One region of the Methylocaldum sp. GT1TLB genome, then DNA from elsewhere that is predicted to be linked to it. Evidence: predicted binding sites of a transcription regulator. Region 1 holds the regulator's gene; the other holds the start of a gene.
What was found. The regulator HrcA, encoded in region 1, represses chaperone genes, less so after heat shock. The targets are predictions, from matches to a motif close to TNTTAGCACTCNNNNNNNNNGAGTGCTAANA.
Positions count from the first base shown of each region.

Region 2: groES (co-chaperone GroES) is a predicted target of HrcA. The motif match lies at 1,695-1,725, and genes of this name have one in related genera.

Region 1 is NZ_CP194898.1:2,540,287-2,543,684, reverse strand. Features, by position in the region: gene dnaK (molecular chaperone DnaK) at 1-163, opposite strand, end outside; gene grpE (nucleotide exchange factor GrpE) at 240-857, opposite strand; gene hrcA (heat-inducible transcriptional repressor HrcA) at 943-2,001, opposite strand; gene bfr (bacterioferritin) at 2,176-2,640, shown strand; gene ACR2R1_RS11045 (NAD(+) kinase) at 2,701-3,398, shown strand, end outside.
Region 2 is NZ_CP194898.1:2,661,461-2,664,858, reverse strand. Features, by position in the region: gene groL (chaperonin GroEL) at 1-1,311, opposite strand, end outside; gene groES (co-chaperone GroES) at 1,354-1,644, opposite strand; gene ACR2R1_RS11505 (FAD-dependent oxidoreductase) at 1,880-3,151, opposite strand; gene ACR2R1_RS11500 (c-type cytochrome) at 3,202-3,398, opposite strand, start outside.

The DNA of each region.
Region 1 (3,398 bases):
TAGCGGACTGCCCGACCAGTACCTCGTTATCGGCCGTAAAGGCCACGACCGAGGGGGTGGTGCGAGCGCCTTCGGCATTTTCGATGACGCGCGGTTTGCCCCCTTCAAGAATGGCCACACAGGAATTGGTGGTGCCCAAATCGATGCCAATAATCTTCGCCATTTAATTCTCCAAATTAATCAATAGCTTGTGGGTTAGGTGTGGGTTTAGCGTTAATATGGGGGCGCCAAGGCTGATTTCAAGCTTGCTCGTCGATGCGCGTGGATTCTGCGGCGGCTTGGGCAATAACCACCATGGCCGGACGTAACAGGCGATCATGGAGGAGATATCCTTTTTGGAAAACTTTTACCACCGTATTGGGCTCGATATCAGTGGTCGGTTGCATCGCCATGGCCTGGTGTAAGTCCGGATTGAACTTTTCGCCTATGGGATCCACTGCTCGGACGCTGAATTTTTCCAGTACCGAATTCAGCTGCTTTAGCGTGAGCTCCATGCCTTCGCGCAATTTCACCACATCCGAGGTCTCTCCGACGGCCGCTTGCAGCCCGAGTTCGAGGCTATCGACCACGGTCAATAGCTCCTTCGAAAATTTCTCCAGAGCATATTTATTGGCATTCTGGAGTTCTTTTTCCGAGCGTCGGCGCAAATTCTCCAACTCGGCCTGGGTGCGTACGAATTTGTCCCAATTCTCCTCCGCTCGGCGAGTTGCTTCGGTCAATTGCTGTGCAAGTTGCTCGATCGGCGTTGGTTCGACAACACCTTCTTCCGTTGTGATTGCCGTGTCGACAGAAGCGGCTTGTTCCGCTTGATCTGGCGCCTTTGGCGCCGATTCGGGCGAAGCCTGGTCTTTGCTCATATAACTGCTCCTCAACGAAAAATAATGAGCCCGTGTGCCTATGCACGCACACAGGTCGACGATTTCTACCAATATGGGTTAAGAATTAAGATGGGGTCAGCGATTTTTGATTCAAGGCGGCCCCCAACAATTTCGCGGTAATGTCAACCAAAGGAATGACCCGCTCATACGCCATGCGGGTGGGGCCGATAACGCCGAGTACGCCTACCGCCTCGCCATTGAGAGAGTAAGAGGCGGTTACCAGGCTGCACTGATCCAGCGCACGATAGCCGGATTCCTCGCCTATAAAGATCTTGACGCCGGGGGTTTCTAGGCAACGGTCTAGTAGATGGACTAAGTCTTCCTTCTGATGAAACGTTTCGAATAAGGAACGGAGCCGCTCCATATTGGCCAAATCGGCAAAATCCATCAGATTGATTTCGCCGGTTAGCACAAACGGGTTCCGACGTTTTCCTTTATCCTTAAGTGCCAAATCCGCGATTTCAGCCGCATCAATAATTTCCTGGCTTAAACGATTCCGCATTTCCTGCAAGTCGTTAAATAGACTCTCGCGGATCGCAGTTAGATCCTTGCCTGCATAGGTTGAATTGAGGAAATTTGCTGCCGCTTGCAAATCGGCAGGCGTGAACTGACGGGGTGAGTGAATGATCTTGTTGTGGACTTCCTGTTCGTTAGTGACCAGGATGACCAGCAAGCGTTGACCGGACAGCGGGATAAATTCGATGTGTCTGAAGGTGACTATCTCCCTGCGCGGCAACATCACGAGGCCCGCCATATGGGTTACTTCCGAGAGGACGCGAGAGGCGGCTTCGAGCAAATCGTCGGGATCTTCCTGAGTATTCAGGTCCTGGCGGAGCTGTCGGATGATGTCTTGCTGCAAAGGTTTGATGGTCAGCAAGGTATCAACAAAAAAACGGTAGCCGGTTACCGTCGGCATGCGTCCCGCTGACGTATGTGGCGATGTGATCAGCCCTATGTCTTCGAGATCCGCCATGATGTTGCGGATCGTCGCCGGGCTTAAATTCAAGCCGGTGTCGCGCGCTAAAGCCCGCGAACCAACCGGCTGGCCTTCGCCGATATAACGCTCCACCAGCACTTTAAGCAAGTGTTGGGCTCGCTCGCTCAATTGGGGATATTTAGGCACCGGTATCCTCGAATGGTGGGGGTTTTAGCACTCGAGACCATCGAGTGCTAAAAAGTTAGCAACCCCTAGATAATGTGTCAAGAAGCTCATACCATATCGAGCAAAGCGGCGTCTAATTAGGTGTAAATCTTAGGTCACCACATGGCGAACGCTTCCATATCCAAGGAGAGAATTATGCAAGGCGACTCGACGGTTATCGATTATCTTAATCGCGTGCTGGGCAACGAACTGATCGGCATCAACCAGTATTTTCTTCATGCGAGAATGTACAGGAACTGGGGGTTGGGCGAGCTCGACAAGCACGAATATGATGAATCTATCGGTAAGATGAAGCGTGCCGACAAGTTGATCGAGCGTATTTTGTTTCTTGAAGGATTGCCAAACTTGCAGGATTTGGGGCATTTGAAGATCGGAGAAAATCCGGAGGAAATGCTCGGCTGCGACCTTCAGTTGGAACTTCAAAGCGTATCTTTGCTGCGCGAAGCGGTCGAGTTTTGTGAAAAGGCCGGAGATTATGTCTCCCGAGATCTTCTGGAAGAGATACTCGAAGATGAGGAAGAGCAGGTCGACTGGCTTGAAACGCAGGCGGAGTTGATTCGGAAAATCGGCCTGCAGAACTATTTGCAGTCTCAGATGTAAGCTGCGGTACCGGTCAGCCCCATTTACAGTGACGCGGGACGCTCGCGGCTTCAGAAACATATGCCATCCATTTTCCGGAACGTAGCCCTAATCGGGAAGCCCGATGCGCCACGCATAGCCGAAACCCTTTCCTCGCTTTACGGACATCTTACCGGGAGATGCCTGCGTGTTTTGGTGCAACGGGACTGCGCTCATTTCGTAGCCGATTCTTCGCCGGAAACGTGTACCGTTGCCGAAATAGGCCAGTGCTGCGATCTCGCAATTGTGGTTGGCGGCGATGGCACACTTTTATCCGCCGCGCGTGTTCTCGCGCAGTTCGAGATTCCATTGATTGGGGTCAATCTGGGGCGATTGGGGTTCCTGGTCGATATTTCTCCGTCGGACGCCGGAGCGAAGCTCGATGAAATTCTTGACGGACGCTACAGTGCCGATGAGCGCTTTCTGTTGCGGGCGAAAATTTTTCGCAACGGTCATGTGATATACGAGCAGACGGCGGTTAACGAAGTAGTCGTGCATAGCGGGAATGCCGCCAGCATGATCGAGATTGAGGCATCGATCAACGGCGTTTTTCTGAATTCGCAACGCTCTGATGGGCTTATCGCGTCAACTCCCACGGGCTCTACGGCTTACGCCCTGTCGGCTGGAGGTCCGATTCTTTATCCCACGCTTAAGGCTATCGTATTAGCGCCGATCAATCCCCATACCTTGTCTAATCGTCCGATCGTGGTGGATGACGACAGCGTAATCGAAATTGCCTT
Region 2 (3,398 bases), 120 kb from region 1:
GGTCTGGTCGTGGTTCTTGCCCTGCAGATCCTTCAGCGCGTTTTGAGCACGGATGAAAGCGACGCCGCCGCCCGGAACGATGCCTTCTTCAACCGCAGCGCGGGTTGCGTGCAGCGCGTCTTCCACGCGGGCTTTCTTTTCTTTCATCTCGACTTCGGTGGCTGCGCCGACTTTGATCACGGCAACGCCGCCGGCCAGCTTGGCCACGCGCTCTTGCAGTTTCTCGCGATCGTAGTCCGAGGTGGTGTCTTCGATCTGCTTGCGGATCTGCTCGACGCGAGCCTTGATGTCTTCCGCTTTGCCGGCGCCGTCGACGATGGTGGTGTTTTCCTTGTTGATCTGGATCTTCTTCGCACTGCCGAGATCGCCCAGGTCGACTTTTTCGAGGCTCAGGCCCAGTTCTTCGGAAATGACGCGGCCACCGGTCAGGATGGCGATGTCTTCCAGCATGGCCTTGCGGCGATCGCCGAAGCCCGGCGCCTTAACGGCGCAAACCTTGATGATGCCGCGCATGGTGTTGACTACCAGGGTCGCCAACGCTTCGCCTTCGACATCCTCGGCGACGATCAACAGCGAACGACCGGATTTCGCCACTTTTTCGAGCAGCGGCAGCAAGTCGCGGATGTTGGAGATCTTCTTGTCGTGCAGCAGGATGTACGGGTTTTCGAGCTCGACGCTCATGGTTTCTTGGCTGTTGATGAAATAGGGCGAGAGATAGCCGCGGTCGAACTGCATACCCTCGACAACATCCAGTTCGTTGTCCAAACCGGAACCTTCCTCAACGGTAATCACGCCTTCCTTGCCCACCTTGTCCATCGCGTCGGCGATGATTTTGCCGATGCTCTCGTCGGAGTTGGCGGAGATGGTGCCGACCTGGGCGATGGCTTTACTGTCGGTGCAGGGCTTGGAGAGTTTCTTCAGCTCTTCGATGACCACGCCGACCGCCTGATCGATGCCGCGTTTGATATCCATCGGGTTTGCACCCGCCGCTACGGATTTCAAGCCTTCGCGGACAATGGCCTGAGCCAGGACGGTTGCCGTGGTGGTGCCGTCGCCGGCGACGTCGGACGTCTTCGAGGCGACTTCCTTCACCATCTGAGCGCCCATGTTCTCGAACTTGTCTTTCAGTTCGATCTCTTTTGCGACCGAAACGCCGTCTTTGGTGACGGTCGGTGCGCCGAAGCTCTTTTCCAGCACGACGTTACGGCCTTTCGGGCCCAGGGTCTGCTTCACTGCGTCGGCCAGAACGTTAACCCCGGCCAGCATGCGCTGACGGGCGTCATCGGAAAAACGGACTTCTTTAGCTGCCATCAGTTAATTCCTCCAAAATCAGTCTGAACGTTAGGTCGTGGATCAGGCTTCGAATACGCCCATGATGTCGTCTTCGCGCAGCATCAGATATTCGGTGCCGTCGATTTTGACTTCGGTACCGGCATACTTGCCGAACAAGACTTTGTCACCGACTTTTACATCCAGTGCGCGCACTTGACCGTTATCCAGGGCTTTTCCGTTTCCTACAGCAACCACTTCGCCTTTGATCGGCTTTTCCTTTGCGGTGTCGGGAATGACGATTCCGCCCGGGGATGTTTTTTCTTCTTCCCAGCGTTTTACGACGATACGGTCATGCAAGGGACGAATTTTCATGATGACTGTTTTCTCCTTGAAGAAGTTTGAACCTCAAAAAAACACTGTAGTGTTAGCACTCTCTGTCGAGAGCTGCTAACAATATAGCGATGCGGATTTAGTTTTCAAGGGGCGCAATATGAAATTTTGATTACCGAATCGAGCTAGCATTTCAGAAAAGGTGAAGGCCAGCGTTAGACTGGCCTTCGGTTTTATGGCCTCGCGTGGCCGGTCTTGTGGAAAGCGGGTCGCCGCCCTACCTAAACGAATCCGCGAAGATGTTGTCGGCCCAATGGAACATGTGCTCGTAATTTTCCGACGACGGCTCCGCCGCTTCGCCGAACGAATCCTCGACGCGCTTCATGCTGTGCGTTGTCGGATCGTATTGGTAAACCGCAGTCAACCACGACGCTTCGGTCTCGGTGATGGGGCTGAAGCAGGCCGAATTGGTCGTCGGCTGCGGGTCCGGTGTTTCGCCGACGAACGCGCGGATGATCGAGTCGACGCAAACTTTGGCCTGGGAGTTCGCCATGTGGCCGGACTTCGGTTGTGCCGTTGCCTGAGAATCGCCGATCACATAGATGTTTTCGTAGACGGTTGAACCGTAAGTCAGCGGATCGACCGTCGCCCATCGGCCCGTCGGATCGTTGACCACGCCGGCGTCGAAGACGATCTGTCCGGCTTTCTGGTTGGGAATCATGTTGAGCACGTCCGCCGACAACGCGCCGATCGTGGTGTCTATTGTCTTGAGCGATGAATTGACTTGGGTAATGCCTACGTTGGCGTGGTATTCGAGCGTTCCTGCATAGGTCTGGCTGAATGCCGTGCCGAATGTATGCGGCTCGGCCACGATGTCTGGGTTCGCATCCAGCACGATGATCTTCGAACGTCGCTTCTTGCGCTTCAGATAAGCGGCGACGATACATGCACGCTCATATGGGCCGGGTGGGCAGCGATAGGGCGCTTTGGGGACGTTCATGACGAACACGCCACCGTCCGGCATGGCCGCCAATTGATTCTTGAGCAGGGTAGTCTGGGGCCCGGCTTTCCAGGCGTGGGGCGTCAGGTTCGGGTCGTACAGACGTTCGGCTCCGGCCGGATTCGGGTTGATGAAGTCGATGCCGGGCGCAAGGATCAGATGCTCGTAGTCTAGTGTGGCGCCATTCGACAGACCCACCTTGCTACCGACCGGGTCGATGGCGGCAGCCATGGCTTGGACGATCTTGACGCCTCGATTTCTTAAACCGTCGTAGCTTAGGTTGATCCGGTTCATCGAGATGGCGCCGGTGATGACCAGGTTGGACAAAATACAGGCGTAGTGTGTGGCGTTGGGCTCAACCAGGGTGACATCGATGGTATTGTCCCAATGTTTGAGGTATTTGGCGGCCGTTGCGCCAGCGAAGCCTCCGCCGATGATGACGACTCGATTCGAGAGCGGTGTCGCGGCGCTCAAACTTCTGGGTATGGCCGCAACAAGCGAGGTTGCGCCGGCGAGTTTTAGAAATTGCCGTCTGTTGAAAGCAGTCATATTTAGTCTCTCCTGTCGGGAGTTGGCGTCATTGGTCCTGCGGTAGGAGGCTAGTCGTCCGAGGACGAGGCTCGCGGAAGCGAGCCAAGGTAGTCGGCGATCAACCGTAGTTGATCATCGGTATAACCGCGGGCTTGCCTGTCCATGATGTCCTCGACCGGGCGGTACTTTCTTTCGATCAGCTCGTCATACAACTCGTCGGCAGACTCCCCTGCCAGCGACTCGTAGCCCGAACCGTCGGTTCCGT